Regions from separate parts of the Phosphitispora fastidiosa genome, predicted to be linked through region 1. Evidence: riboswitches for the same ligand, from Rfam matches in the RefSeq annotation. Region 1 holds a riboswitch; each other region holds the start of a gene.

Region 1 (3,856 bases):
CCAGGGGTTGTGGGGTCATCATTATCCCCGGTATCATAAGCAACATTAACTGTGCTAAAATCAACCCAGCTAAAGCTGTCGTTGTATTCCAGCAGTGCTAGCAAAGCCGGCACTGTTGAACCGACATTGCCGGCATAACTTTCCTTATCCCCAAAGCTGCCGTCTGAATTCTGGCATTCCTGCAGCAAAAGGTGGTCTATAAGACTATTTCCATCTTGTATCCATTCCGGCCCGGCTGGATTTCCCCCTGCCGCCAATACTGCCAAAACAGCTTCCGCAGTATCGACAACCGGAATATCCCAGCCCGGGCTGCCATTGATTGCCCCGGTCTCAAGCTGCTTCGATTTCAGCCAGGTCAGGCCGTCCTGAACCGCCTGCCACGTGGCCGAAGCTTCAGTATTAGCCTCCGGAAAATGAGTCAACACATAAATTGCCTGAGCACTAGAGACTGTATCCACACCAAAGGAATGCATCCAACTGCCCTTGTCCGGGTCCACCTCTGTCTGGGCATCAATCAGCCAGTCTCTGGCCGCCGCCCTCTTTTCAGCAGCCAGCATATCCCATCCGTCTGCCAGGGTCAGCGCCAGGTAAGGCCACATTTCGTTATATATTTCCCCATCGGAGAAATTCCCGTCTTCCAACTGTTTGGTTGCAATCATCCCAACCAAACGGCTGCGTTGCAGGGCGGCATTTTCACCTGTCATCCCGCTCAGACTGACAAGTGCTTTAGCCGTGTCAATCACGGTATCCGCTTCCGTTACTCCCGCAGCTTTTGCAATTATCCTGTCCGCCAGGGTATCACCGCCCCTGCTCCATTGGCCGGAAGCTATATCCTGAGATGCAAGGCTTAGGGCAATAGAAGCCCTTTCGCCGCCATATTGTTCTAATAAGTAGGTATCGTTTTCGTCAGTCCCGTCATCTAAGTACTGGTCATTCAGGTATTTCAGCCCGTTTTCCACAGTACCCACGATATCCGCATTCTCCATGGCAATACACCCGTAAAGGACTGCGGCAGCACTGCCAATATTTTGGGAACTTCCAAAACTGCCGTCATCTTCATTGAAGGTTCCTGTCAGCAGATATGATACCGGATTCACCCGGGTTGCACCTGATGTTTTGGTCCAGTGATCACCTTCAGGGTCACAACCGGTCTCCCGCAGCATTACTATCAGTTCTGCGGTGTCAACTGCGGCATCATCCCAGACGTAAAACACACTGTCGTCATCCTGCTGAACTCTAATAAGATAATTTAAACCATTATAGACAGCTTCCTCGACAGTTGGGTTAGTATCGGCTTCAGGGAAATAACCTAGCGCACGTACTGCCTGAATACTTGACAAAACATCTTCATAATATGTGCCGAAAAAGCTTTCACCCCATGACCCGCCATATACTGCTTCAGTGGTACTCTGTTTGGATAATATGTATGTTACCGCGTCAGTTGTATTGATATCAGCAATTTTACCCGCTTCACCAAGGGCAATATATGCCCACATATCACTGTAGACACTGTCTTCAAAAGAGCCCTGCCCAGGTTCAGATATCTTCTGCCGCCCTGCCAGGATGCCTGAAAGCCGGTCAGTTCGTGAGGTGTCATCCCAGGCGTTAACTGCCAGCAATAACTGGGCAATTGTTTTGGTCTGAGAGTCTAACACCCATGCTGACTCAGAACCGGTATAGACTTCCCCGAGAGACTTCAGGGCAATCAGAGCCTCGGCAGTGGCGGCGGTACTGTCCCACTGCACCTTAACTGCTGCCGTATTAGCATCCTGAACACTTCTCAAGTATGCCAGCCCTCCCTGAATATCCGGGTACACCTGACTCTCATTGTCGTGAGCCCCGTCAAAGAAGCTGAGAGCTGTAAGAATCTGGGCCGTCAGGTCTGCTTCCTTGGGTTCCCAGCCACCCCAGGCAATGCCAATGGAATTGCCATAGTAATCATTGACTACAGTCTTGAAGCTGTTAATATAAGCCAGCGCACCTTCCTCATCAATACCGGAAAGGGTGCCAGTCCTGCCGAGAGCAGTCAGGACAACCGTATTATCGTAAATACTGCTGCCAAAGTAAACCTGTCCGGAAACCGTACCCGCCTTTCCCTTGATAGCGTCAGCCAAATCAGCAATAACTTCAGCCGATTCCGGAGCAGCGGCATAGAGGGCACTGAGTTCTTTGGCCAAATCTGCCGCACTGAGGTTCGCACTGTCGGCAGCAGCGGCGGTTGCAGAGCTAATAACTGTTTCCCCTAAAGACAGCCCGTCATATACCCAGTCACCCACTTCAGAGATGTCTTCACCTGCTGCAACAAGGGCTTCCACACAGCGATAATCAAAATCCCACCCCGCGGCCTCATAAGTCAGTTCCCCGTCTTGATAACCCAGAGCCTTGAAATAGTTAACGGCATTGGTTATGGCATCATTCACCCTGATGGCAGCCGCGGATTCAGGCTCAAGGTCGCCTCGTGTCACAGCCAGAGCCTGCAGAGCTGTTCTGGTCCCATACATATTGGCATATGGTCCAAAGCTGCCGTCATTGTTCTGGGTGGCTGTAATATAGGATATCAAATTAACATCATCACCTACCAAGTCGGTCAGATCTTGGATTTCGCGTTTTAGGCTCTTACCGTCTCTGATCCACTGCCCGCTTGTAAGGTCTTCTCCGGCAATTGTCAGTATGTAAGCCGTATACCCATCAATACCTTCTCCAGATACAAACTTCCCATTGATAAATTCAACAGCTTTATCAGCTAACTCATCAGCGGAATAAGTAACAGTGCTTTCCTCGGCAGCAGCAGGTTCAGTTAAACCTACCGGAACAATACTGCCAAAAAGAAATATAAATATCAGCAAACCGATAAAACCTTTATTAAGCTTATGCTTTTTCATTCTGTCTCAACCCCTAAATAATTAGTATTCAACCAAAGTAATGTCCTCTGACAAACTAAAAAATCTCCCCAGAAATCTATGGAGAGATTAATATCAGGTATTCTCATACCCCACCCCCCCATCTGTCGTGGGTCCAGTGAACTTAGAACAAGCAGGTCTCCTGACTCAGGTTCACCACCCCTCTGCGCCTTCCCGGAAAATTTCCAGTGGCATTCTGCAGAGAGGCTCCCCTATACAGTGGCGGGACCGCGCCGGACTCACACCGGCTTCCCTTTTAAGCCCTCCTCCTGGTGGAGGCAGAGGCACTCATTCAATACATTTATTTGATTTTTGTGTGTTTAGCCTGTTCAGTGGCAGGAAAGAACGAAACTCCCTACCCATGGCAGAGAGTTATATGTCAGGCATACCGAAAATCCAACCCTCCCATCCGTCGTGGGTCAGTGATCTCAGAACAAGCAGGTCTCCTGACTCAGGTTCACCGCCCCTCTGCGCCTTCCCGGAAAATTTCCAGTGGCATTCTGCAGAGAGACTCCCCCATACAGTGGCGGGACCGTGCCGGACTCACACCGGCTTCCCTTTTAAGCCCTCCTCCTGGTGGAGGCAAAGGCACTTATTCTGCTTATTTTGTAGTTTTTTTGTTATTCCGCTTTGATATAATTATTGTAGCATGACAAAGACTGCCATGTCCAGAAGATTTTGTATTTGATGTTTACTCAGTTTTCTCCAGGATAATTCTGTGGTTCACCAGGGCCATTTCCTTAATCCTTGCCCTTACCAGCTTTTGCTGCCCAAAAATGTTTTCCAACAGAATGCCATCTTCACGTGAAACAACTTTATCCACACTCTCCAGAAACAGCTCCTCAACACCGTCTTTTAAGATATACGCATTTGCCTCACACACCTGTACCCACCTCCAAAATCTTCTTAACTTCATGCACCGCAGCCTCAACCAAGTGCGGCAGCGGTTCTTCCCT
Region 2 (3,856 bases), on a different contig from region 1:
AAACAGACATGGAGAAATCAATTCCTCGTAAATTGCGTGCTTATAGAATTCCCGAAGTACAGTTTGTAGTGCTTCGTGACCAGGACAATAGTGATTGCAAACAGGTTAAACAAAGGCTATTGCAACTGTGCTTTGAAGGCGGACGAACTGATGCGTTAGTTCGTGTGGTCTGTCACGAGTTGGAATCATGGTTTTTAGGTGACCTTTCAGCAGTTGAAAAAGCTTTCAATTACAAAGGAATTGCTAGAAAACAAGAGAAAGCTCAATTTCGAAACCCAGATAAACTTGCTAACCCGTGCGAAGTACTGCAAAAAATGGTGCCCGAATATCAAAAATATAGTGGTTCGAAAAAAATTGCTAAATTCATGAAGATTGATACAAATTGTTCTTTGAGTTTTAACGCTTTTATCGAAGGGATTCGCAAGATTGTCGCAGCAAGCTAAATTCTTACTGCCCGGATGTTTCGTACTGTGGCATTTGGTGAGGTGTTGTACAAGATTTCCCCCGTGGCAGCGAGGAAAATCGGGTACAACACCTCATTATCTTACATGCCGATATCTTTAAAGGTCCCCACTTCATGAAGCATTTTTATTGATGCATCCAGCACCGACATGGCCAGGGCCGCCCCAGTGCCTTCCCCTAGTCTCATTTTCATATCCAGGATTGGCCTTAATCCCACGCATTCAAGCATGGTCCGGTGGGCCTGTTCTGCGGAACAGTGTGATGGAATCATAAAGCTCACCGAATTGGGAGCCAGTCTGGCGGCAATGAGAGCACCGGCGCTGGAGATAAAACCATCAACCACAACCGGAACCCTGCTTGCTGATGCTGCCAGTATGGTTCCGGCTATGCCGCCAATTTCCAGGCCGCCCACTTTTGCCAGGACATCAACAGGATCGTTCTTATCCGGACGGTTTAACTCAATGGCCTTCTGAATTACTACTGCTTTATTGGAAAGAGATTGGTCGTCAACACCGGTTCCCCGTCCGGTAACCTCTTCAGGGGTGAAACCGCCCAAAACCGAAAGGATGGCGCTGCTGGGGGTGGTATTACCAATTCCCATGTCCCCGGTACCCAGAACCCGGGCACCCTTGCTGATTTCATTATTGGCTATCTCAATTCCGGTTTCAATTGCCTTGACGGCTTCTTCCCGGGACATTGCCGGGCCCTTGAGCATATTATCGGTCCCGAATTTTATCTTCCGGTTGATGACCCCCGGGTGGTCAATTGGGGCAGCCACTCCGATATCAACGGGGACAATCTCTGCCCCGGCATGCCTGCCAAGTACGCAGACACTGGCAATTCCATCAGCAAAGGTTGGCATCATAGCAATAGTTACCATTGGGGGGAATGCGCTAACCCCTTCCTGGACCACACCATGGTCAGCTCCCATGACTATGATTACTTTTTTTCCTGTTTTGGGCATAGGGTCACTGTAGATGCCGCTAAGCTGAAGGACCATTTCCTCGAGTACGCCTAGGCTCCCGGGGGGCTTGATCAGATTGTTCAGCCTCTCCTGGGTCTGTTCCATGCTGGCACGGTCTAAATCCCCAATTTGCTGCAGGGTCTTTTCAAGTAAACTCATTTTTGTTTCCTCCTTGATTTTTAATAAATTTTTTTATTTAATTTTTTTTGTATATTCAAGGCTTTATACCTTGGATTCTTTATATGGTGAGATGTTGTACAAGATTTTCCTGGCACTGCCTTGTTGCCGGGGGGAGTGGCAGCTTAGACTCATAGGCGGCAGTGCGGAAAATCGATGCAATAGCTCACCATTCCCGCTCATTTCCAAGAGCTTACCTGCCGGAGAAAAACAAAAAGTTCACAGCTTATAAAGCTGTGAACTTTGCCATCATTCACCAATACCTGCATCATTCCACGAGATGCAGCAATATGACGGCTATGGCAGGTCTCCTGGCTTGTGATCATCACATGCTTTTCACCTTCCCCGAAAAACTCGAGTGGTCTGTTGAAGGCATGCTAACACTTACAGTGGCGGGACCGCTTGGGATTTTCACCCAATTCCCTATTCTCCTCATTAGAGGCACCAATAACCTTTGGGATATTTTTTTGTTTGAAAGTATATTATTATTATAAAAGAGTTGCCTGAAATTATCAATAAATAATTTTTAATATGTAATTAGAATTAAAATTGAGTTCTTCATAAACCCATCCTTTCTTTAACTTCTTTATTTATTGTAACATTAAAAGCCGGAAATTTCCCGGCTTTTGTAATTGTTATTAACGAATATCACAAAAACTGCGGCTCTGCATACCCTGATTAAAAAGGGTGAATTGTTGTGACCACCGTTTACTGTAATGAAGAGTGGTGCCGCTGGAATCGCTCCGGGAAGTGGTGTATCGCTAAAAAGGTGTGCATCAAAAGCCAAAATGGTCAACTGGTCTGTGAAACCAAAGAAATGTTTTTTGAAGAAAGGGACTGAGAAGGAAAGTGCCCTTTTTTTGTTGAATTCATTAAAACAGGAAAGCTTTAATTGATAAGTGTCATTAAGGCTGGTTTTTTCAAAATGTAAGGAGGAACCCTTTTGTACCTGAAGAGAATTGAGGTTCAGGGCTTCAAATCCCTGGCTGATAAAATAGAACTCCAGTTTACCCCGGGCATTACCGCTGTTGTTGGACCTAATGGGAGCGGCAAGAGTAATATTGCCGATGCTGTCAGGTGGGTGTTGGGTGAGCAGAGCGCCAAGACCCTCCGGGGCGCCAAGATGGAAGACGTAATTTTCTCCGGCAGTGACAGGAGAAAATCCGTAGGGATGGCTGAGGTATCTCTTACCCTTGATAACAGTACCGCCATATTTGCGCTGGATTATTCTGAAATAACGGTCACTCGGAGGGTTTATCGTTCCGGAGAAAGTGAATTTCTGATCAACAAATCTCCCTGCAGACTGAGGGATATCCATGAACTCTTCATGGACACCGGAATCGGCAGGGAAGGGTATTCCATTATTGGACAGGGCAAGATTGATGAAGTCCTCAGTACCAGGTCTGAAGACCGTCGAAATATTATTGAAGAGGCCGCCGGAATAGTAAAGTACAGGAGCCGTAAACAGCAGGCGGTCAAAAAACTTAATGACACAGAACAGAACCTGGTCCGTATCAGTGACATTATATCCGAACTGGGCATCCAGGTTGGCCCCCTTGAGGAGCAGTCCCAAAAAGCCGGGGAATACCTTGAGTACCGGAATGAGCTGGTTGAACTTGAGATTAACCTTTTGATTAATCAGATTGAGGACCAGAAACTGAAACTTGATGGGATTAATAATCAGGATGATGAATTGAGACAAAAGTTAATTGGCTTGGAGACCGGGTTAAGAAACCGCGAGTCAGAGATCGAAGAACATAAGCTTCATAACAGTAAACTTGATGAAGAAATTGCCGCCCTGCAGAAAGGTATCTATGATACCGGCAGCCTGATAGAAAAAAAGGAAGCCGAAATTACGGTGGCCCGCCAGAGACTACAGGATATCGGGAACCGGAAAGAGGGTCTCATCAGTGAAATAGAGGAACTGAAATGCAAAGAAGAGGCTGAGCGCAGCAGGCATGCCGGTGATGCCCGGTCTCTTGGGGAACTCAGGGGCAGGCTGGCTGATACAGGAAAAAAGCTGCAGCAGGCTGAGGATAAATTATTGCTGCTGGAACAGGAACTAGTGGAAGCACAGCAGAAAATCGAAGAAAAGAAGTCGGATATGATAGATTTGTTAAACGAGACTGCCGGAGTTAGGAATGCAATTAATTCCGGTGAAATAGAGGTTAAGAACCTGGGCCGCAGGATAAAAGACCTGGAGCAGCAGAGTGAGACCCTGAAACAGGAATACAGCCGGATTGTTGAGCGGGA
Region 3 (3,856 bases), on a different contig from region 1:
CCTTACCCCAGCCGACTATAGGGAGATAATTAATAAATGGGGCATTTAATCCCCGGAGCAGTCCGGCGGCGGTTCCCCCGGATTGAATCACAATGATTGCTATATAGAGCAGGGCGGCAGCTGCCAACCCCAGAATTCCCTTTTGCAGTCCGGACTGTAATTTATACTTGCTGCCGATAAGAAAAATTAAAAAATTCAGTGGCGCCATCAATAAAATAGGTGTAATGTAACCCAGGTAAAATAAATGAACGTAATGCAGGTTTAGCCTGGTTCCCTGCAGTATGGTCGGTGTCAGGGCGAAAATAACTATCCCATACAGGAAAAACTGCTGCAGGGTTTGCTTAAGCATACTGTAGAGCAGAATCTTTTTTGGCGGCACAGGTGCGGGAAACAGGAAGTGAACATCACCCATTGAGAAAAAGGTGGCTGACTCCACTGTGCCACGGTAGGTATTATATAAAAGCAGGACTGTCATCAAGACCGTAAAGACGGCTCCAGTTACCTGGGGTCCCAGGGAAACCTGGGTTTCTGTGGGGCCATGCTTTATTCTTATCATAGTGGAAAAAACCAAAGAACCTATCCATAACAATCCCAACAGGTATGGTATGAGACGCTTGGGATTGTTTTTTATTTCTTTGATATGATTTTTTACTGTCCAAAGGTCTTTTTTTATCAGGAGACTGTAGTCATTCATCCCCGGTCACTCCCAAAAACAACTCTTCGAGAGAGTAATTTGCACCGTCCGCTAATTGAGAGCGCAAAGCATCAATATCCCCGTCAGCGATAATCTTGCCGTTTTTCATTACAAGTACCCGGTGACAGAGATTTTCAATACTGTCCAACAGGTGTGTGCTGACAAAAACGGTTTTCCCCTGTTCACTCAACTCCCGGAAAAGCAGTTTTGTTTCATCCCTTTGGAAAGCTCTTTGGCCAGCTTATCCTGTTTATCGAGCAGATCATATCTGGCAAAGAGTTTGGTCACTTTTTCGGCCCAGTCAGGGACATTATAGGCATAGGCAATAAACTGCAGGTGTTCCCGGACTGTCAGCATTTCATAGAGTTCCGGTGTTTCCGGCACATAAGAAAACCTTTTTTTAGCCTCCGTAGAGGTATTTACATGGCCGGCAATGGTAATTTCACCGCTATCCTTGCGCAGAAGTCCCGCTATGGTTTTCAGAGTAGTGCTTTTCCCAGCGCCGTTAGGCCCCAGCAGACCCACAATGGTGCCTGGGTCAAGGGTAAAACTGATATCATCTACCGCTGTGGTGTTTTTAAATTTCTTAGTCACATGGATAACTTTTAGCATTGGGTTCATTACATCCTTTTCAATAACAGTCCGGTGAATAAACGCTGCATAATAAGGCTTCTGCCATTTAATATGGCTTTCGAAATAGCCGTTGTCATTAATATTCTATCTAAAGTAGTTTTTTCCCTTTGAATTATACTATTTACATTGCCGGAAAAAGGCGGATGAAAGTGATGAACTTTTGTTTTTATTGCAAAAAATACGTTGACACAACCAGATGATATTTATAAAATAGAGACAAAGACAGTTAAATATCCAAGTGTTCCAGGTGCCCGCAAGGGAGAATAGGGAACCGGGTGCAAATCCCGGACGGACCCGCCACTGTGAAGGTTAGCCGCTGCCATACCACCCTTTAAAGGGGGAAGGGGCAGGAGAGGTGTTGACCCTGAGTCAGGAGACCTGCCCGGAACATACTAAGCCGTGTCTCGAGAGTAAGGCCGGCCTGGGTTGAGGGATGATGGAAAAATCCGCGCCAGTAGTTTATGGCGTGGTTTTTTGTTTATAATCAGCATTTTCCCTGCCAGGTCTGCCGGACACGGTTCAGGCCTGGATGAAGGTAAAGTCCGCGCTCATTTGATGGCGTGGATTTTTTCTGTTTTTAAGCATGGTGCAGGGGGGTGTGTTGTGTCCAAACTTGTTGACGTTTCTATTAAAAGCCTGGTTTTTGCAGGGCAGGATGTGCCGGCGCTCTCTGATATAGAGCTGGTGGTCACCCATGGGGAGTTTGTGGTAATTTCCGGGCCGGTGGCTTCCGGGAAAACAGCGCTGTGCCACTGCCTGACCGGGGCGGTACCTCATTTCTTCCCGGCACATATGGCAGGCAAGGTTACAGTTGCCGGGATCAACCTTGCTGAGGCTGTCCTGCCCGAAATGGCCGGAACAGTCGGTTATATGATGCAGGACCCGCAGAACCAGTTGTTCAGCACAACTATTGCTGAAGATGTTGCCTTTGGCCCTGGAAATATGGCCCTGGACAGAGCAGAGGTGAGCAGGCGGATTGACGAAGCGCTCGATTTCGTTGGATTAAGCGGGTTTGAGGACCGTTCCCCGGAGACGCTGTCCGGCGGAGAAGCACAAAGGGCGGTACTTGCCGGAGTGCTGGCAATGAAGCCAAAAGTGCTGGTTCTTGACCAACCGGCAGCCGAGATGGACCCGCCGGGAAGGAGGGATATTTATAAGAGGCTGGGCAGGCTGAGCCGCAGCGGTGACTGTGGTATTATTCTGGTCACAGACCATCCGGAAGAACTAAGTGAATACGGGACTCGTTTTATACTTATGCATGACGGGTGTATAGTTCAGGATTCGGCAAGGCCGGCACCGGTTATGTCTGGTGCTGCTGCGGGTTTTTCCCCAGGGTTGTTACAGGTCAGCGGTCCCGGGGAAACGGCAGCCTCTCTCGAAAACTGCAGTTATTCCTATGAGGGTTCTCTGCAAGGCTGCAGAGATGTCAGTCTTGAGATCAGGATAGGGGAAGTGGCCGCATTGGTCGGGCTAAACGGTTCGGGAAAGACTACCCTGGCGAAACACTTTAACGGCTTGGTTTCCCCACAGCAGGGTGTAGTAAGGGTGCTGGGCCGGGAGTTGAATAAAAACAGTATCTGGGATATTCGCCGGGAAGTGGGTTTTCTCTTCCAAAATCCCGACTACCAGATATTTGCCAACTCTGTTGAGGAAGAAGCTGCTTTTGCTCTGAAGATAAGGAAAATTCCCCGCGATGAGGTTATGCAAAGAGTGAACCGTGTCCTCAGGTTTACCGGACTTTTTGAGTACCGCAGCCGGCATCCCCAAAGGCTGAGCAGCGGTCAGAGGCAGCTCTTGGCTCTGGCCTCTATCCTGGCTGCTGAACCCAAAATCATTATTGCCGATGAACCCACTTCAGGACTTAACCGTGAAACAGCCGAGCTTATTATGCAGTTGTTGTCACAGGTGGCGGCAGAGGGGGGGGCTGTCCTTCTGGTGACTCATGACCTGGGCCTGGCAGCTCAATATGCCCACCGGATAGTGGGGATGTTCAAACACCAAATTTGTATCGATATCCCTACTGCCCAATTGAGTTCTCACCTGGAGGAGTTCCGCAGTATTGGGCTGGACTTTGGAACGGGGAGTAGTTTTGCAGCCGGGCGTATTTTGCGAACCGAGAGTAATCCCGGGGACGTTTTGGAGGGAGGGGCAGCCATTGGCGCTGTTTGAAGGATATAAAAACAGGGGTACATGGATTGACCGGCTTGACCCCAGGACTAAGCTCTCCTGGCTGACCCTGATTGTAATTCTGGCGGTGTTGAATTCCAATTACGGAGTTCTGGCTCTTTTGCCTGTAGTCGTTTTGCTCACTTCACTGGCGGCAGGGATATCCCTGCGGACCTTTTATCATCCCTTTGTGGTTCTGGGTCTGGCAGCGCTGCAGCTACTGGTTATCCAACTGCTTTTCTGCAGGGAAGGTTACCCAATATTGGTTTTAGGTCCCCTGGAAATATACAGCGGCGCTGTCCCGCTTGCTTTAACCGCAGTGCTGCGCCTCGCTGCAATTGTACTGGCGGGGATGCAGTTTTT
Region 4 (3,856 bases), on a different contig from region 1:
GGGGTCGCCTATTATCAGGTCAACCACATAGGCGGCTGCTATTTGTATCATCTTAGACCGCTCCTTGCTCCTGCTGGCCTGATTTATCGTTTAATCCCATAATTTCATATACCTTATCCATATCCATACTGCCCCTGACCACCTCAGCCAGCTTATTAAAGTCCTTTTCACGCTGCTGGTAAACTGTCATTATTTCGCTGGCTTCCAGCGGCTCCCAGCCCTTCTGCTTTCTGAGCAGGTCAAGGATGTGTCTGCGGAAGGAATCATTATCAAATATCCCATGGATATATGTTCCGAAAACCATGCCATCTGAGCGGATTGCTCCATCAAGGATATCGACTTCCCTGGTAGACCTTTCAAATATCCGGAATGCAGGTATCACACCTTCTCCAATCTCGGAACGTCCCATGTGGATTTCGTACCCGGTTACCTCCTGTCCCTGCATCCCATCAAAAAAGAGACCTTTTCCTACAATCTTCGCATGAACCTGAGTGGTGATCTTATCAGGATCAAAAGTTGTTATCATATTTAACAGCCCCAGACCCTTCATGCTGTCAATATCTGACTCAGTGTGCAGCGGGTCATGAAGCTCAGTACCCAGTATCTGGAACCCTCCACAAACGCCCACAATGGGTATCCCTCTCTTTTCCTGGGCAATAATCTGAGCAAACAATCCGGATTTTTGAAGGAACGCCAGGTCGTGGATGGTATTCTTACTGCCCGGAATGATAACCATATCAGGATTGCCCAGCTTATTACCATTTGACACATACCTGAGCTGTACATCAGGCTCATCCGCCAGGCAGTCAAAATCAGTAAAATTGGAAATATGGGGCAGGTTAATCACAACTATATCCAGCTTGTTCTCAAGGACTCTGTCCGCTTCCTTAATGGTGTCCTCCGGAATTGTGTCTTCCTCCTGAACTTTGAAGCCCTGGAAATACGGAATAATTCCCACTACCGGAATCCCTGTTTTTTGCTCCAGGAACTCCACTGCAGGGTAAAACAGTTTGACATCACCACGGAACTTGTTTATTACCACCCCTTTTACCCGGGCCCTGTCGTCAGGGTCAAGGAGTTCAAGAGTGCCTACAACCGCAGCCAGGGCGCCCCCCTTGTCTATGTCAGCCACCAGCAGTACAGGACAGTCAGCCATTCTGGCAATCCTCATATTCACGATTTCTGTTGCCTGTAGGTTGACTTCAGCCGGACTGCCTGCACCCTCAATGACAATAATGTCAAATTCTGATCTAAGTTTGTTGAGGGAATTCTCAACCACATCAAGTGCCGTCATATTATACCTTTCATGATACTCCTTGGCAGAAAGGTTTCCCACCGGCCTGCCAAGGACAATGACCTGGGATGTAGCCTGACCGGTCGGCTTTAGCAGGACCGGGTTCATGACCACATCCGGGGCCAGACCGCAGGCTTCAGCCTGAACTACCTGAGCTCTGCCCATCTCGCCTCCGTCTTTGGTCACATATGAATTGAGGGCCATATTCTGTGATTTAAAAGGCGCCACCTTGTATCCGTCCTGCAGAAAAATTCTTCCCAAGGCTGCCACTAAAACACTTTTACCAACATGTGAGCCAGTCCCCTGAAACATGATACATTTAGAATTCATCATTTACTGCTGCCCCTTCCTTTTTCAGATCAATGGGATGTCCGGCAACTACCAGGTATGCCTTATCAGCTTCCGCGGCAATAATCTGATTGGCTTTTCCCACCAGTTCCTGATACTGCCTGCCGAGAAAATTATCTGAAACCAGTGTCATGCCCACCTCATTGGAGACAATGACAACATGGGCCTCAGTTTCTGCGGCTGCCTTGGCAAGAAAACCTATTTCCCGGAGAATCTCCGTTTGAAACTCTTTTTTAAAATCCCCACCGGTTTCCTGTTCCTTTTTAAACATCAGGTTACTCAAAAGCAGAGTCAGGCAGTCTAGCAAAATAACATCAGAACCATGGTTTTTTTCCCTGATAATTTCCGTCACCCGGTATGGTTCTTCAATCGTTTGCCAGATGTCAGGCCTTCTTTCCCGGTGGAGCCTGATGCGATGCCGCATTTCCTCATCCAGCGCCTGTGCTGTGGCGATATATGTAACTCTATGACCAAGTTTAGAGGTTAGCAGCTCGGCAAATTCACTTTTCCCGCTTCTGATACCTCCGGTAACAAAAATCAGTTTTCCTCTCATTAAGCACACTCCATAAGTATGTATTTGCCGGGATAGTATTATGTGTCATGACAAAACAAAATCCCCAGTCAACGACTGAGGACATGGTTATCAAGGCATAAAACCCCTGTGAAACAACCATAATCCTTTCTCTCGAAGGACTGTATGGTCACTTCCAGGCTGGTATCCTGGCTCCCGGATAAACATGCCGCTTACGCCTTCCCCTTCAAACGAGTGGCATCATGTAAGGGCACTCCCCGGTTACAGTGGCGGAGACCGCTCAGGCTTAACCTGATTCCCATTTTAAAAAAAACCCAGAAGTTACAAATATTTTTTTGTGATTTCAATTATATCATAGTTTTTCAGACTTGTCTGCAAATATTAAACATAAAATCCTATTCAATAATGAAATACTAGTATTAGCTGATATTTAAAACAAATTCAATTACCGTTTGGTGTACTATTGGAGGTAATAATATTGCTTTCCTGGAAAAAAGGCGCCCTAATCATTTCAGTGACGATTATTTTGCTTTATGCTGCGTTCATGGCAGGCTATTACGCTACATCCTTTCCTTCCTTCTGCGGTACCTGCCATGATGTAAAGCCGTATCTGGTGTCATGGCGGCAGTCTGCTCACAAGGACATTAATTGCCTTTACTGTCACGAACCAATGGGGTTCCTGGGTAAGCTCCATTCAAAATCCCGGGGCCTTAACTATCTCTATCAAGAATTAACCGGTCAGCACACAATTATTATAGAAGGACAGATTTTTGAACAAAACTGTGTTGCCTGCCACCTGGGGGATTATCATAATTACCCTGATACTGTAAGGCTTGATGCCAAACACTACCAATGGCTCAAGAGTGACCGCAAATGCCTGGAATGCCATAGGGCAGCAGGACACGGGGCCAATTTATTCACAGCAGAAAAGTTTAACCGGGATTAATCATGCCAGGGGGCAAATACCTCCTGACCCTGTCCATCAAGTCATCTGTAAGGTGGGGCAGGGGTTCAGGGTTAAAACCGGCTATTTCGATACGGTCCCTGATTACCGGCAGCAGTATCTTGGGGGCGCTGCTGGAAGCTAAGGCTGCGGCAATTCCGGGAGTAACCTCGCCTAAAAACGAATTGGCTATAATGATTCCAATGGGCCCCACAATCAGGTCAACTCGCCCGGAATTGTATATAATGGCATTTTCACCCGAAGCGCCTTCATTAGCCCCCGCTCTAAGCATGGCCGCAGCTGCCAGGGCATTGGTCCCAAAAGCGATAATTTCTATTTCTTCCGGGAACTCCTTCCTGAACCGTTCAATTATATATTTACCGATTCCGCCACCCTGACCGTCAATCACAGCAATTTTCATAAAGTATCTCCTCAGAACTGTTCTTTGATTTAGATATCTTTTGTATTCAAAGCTTGTACCTTATATTTTTTATTTATTCCTGCAACCGTTGGCTCCGGAAATGACCGGGGAATATGGTGAGGTGTTGTACAAGATTTTCCTTGCACTGCCGCCGTGAGAAATATTACCGCAGTTCCGCTAAGCGAAGCCAAAGACCGGAGCCATGGATGGCGGAGCCGCCACTGAGGCAGGAGCCGAATTGGCGGTTTAGTCTTTGGCTTCGCCAGGAACAAGGATAGATTTCTCAGGCGGCAGTGCGGAAAATAGGTATAACATCTC

The links. Region 1 has a riboswitch for cobalamin ahead of Ga0451573_RS03755 (S-layer homology domain-containing protein). Riboswitches for the same ligand answer to the same signal wherever they lie in the genome.
Region 2: another riboswitch for cobalamin. It lies ahead of cobT (nicotinate-nucleotide--dimethylbenzimidazole phosphoribosyltransferase); the one in region 1 lies ahead of Ga0451573_RS03755 (S-layer homology domain-containing protein).
Region 3: another riboswitch for cobalamin. It lies ahead of Ga0451573_RS05125 (ABC transporter ATP-binding protein); the one in region 1 lies ahead of Ga0451573_RS03755 (S-layer homology domain-containing protein).
Region 4: another riboswitch for cobalamin. It lies ahead of cobU (bifunctional adenosylcobinamide kinase/adenosylcobinamide-phosphate guanylyltransferase); the one in region 1 lies ahead of Ga0451573_RS03755 (S-layer homology domain-containing protein).

The regions. Positions count from the first base shown of each region.
Region 1 is NZ_JAHHUL010000002.1:301,483-305,338, forward strand. Features, by position in the region: gene Ga0451573_RS03755 (S-layer homology domain-containing protein) at 1-2,882, opposite strand, end outside; cobalamin riboswitch at 3,016-3,207, opposite strand; cobalamin riboswitch at 3,320-3,511, opposite strand; gene Ga0451573_RS03760 (CooT family nickel-binding protein) at 3,592-3,783, opposite strand; gene Ga0451573_RS03765 (DUF3842 family protein) at 3,776-3,856, opposite strand, start outside.
Region 2 is NZ_JAHHUL010000001.1:370,830-374,685, reverse strand. Features, by position in the region: gene Ga0451573_RS01860 (DUF4276 family protein) at 1-443, shown strand, start outside; gene cobT (nicotinate-nucleotide--dimethylbenzimidazole phosphoribosyltransferase) at 545-1,585, opposite strand; cobalamin riboswitch at 1,888-2,068, opposite strand; gene smc (chromosome segregation protein SMC) at 2,547-3,856, shown strand, end outside.
Region 3 is NZ_JAHHUL010000003.1:242,205-246,060, forward strand. Features, by position in the region: gene Ga0451573_RS05110 (putative ABC exporter domain-containing protein) at 1-694, opposite strand, end outside; gene Ga0451573_RS05115 (ATP-binding cassette domain-containing protein) at 687-884, opposite strand; gene Ga0451573_RS05120 (ABC transporter ATP-binding protein) at 881-1,306, opposite strand; cobalamin riboswitch at 1,556-1,727, shown strand; gene Ga0451573_RS05125 (ABC transporter ATP-binding protein) at 1,931-3,496, shown strand; gene Ga0451573_RS05130 (energy-coupling factor transporter transmembrane component T family protein) at 3,483-3,856, shown strand, end outside.
Region 4 is NZ_JAHHUL010000001.1:137,790-141,645, forward strand. Features, by position in the region: gene cbiB (adenosylcobinamide-phosphate synthase CbiB) at 1-51, opposite strand, end outside; gene Ga0451573_RS00685 (cobyric acid synthase) at 53-1,624, opposite strand; gene cobU (bifunctional adenosylcobinamide kinase/adenosylcobinamide-phosphate guanylyltransferase) at 1,614-2,195, opposite strand; cobalamin riboswitch at 2,336-2,507, opposite strand; gene Ga0451573_RS00695 (NapC/NirT family cytochrome c) at 2,653-3,120, shown strand; gene Ga0451573_RS00700 (DUF3842 family protein) at 3,107-3,538, opposite strand.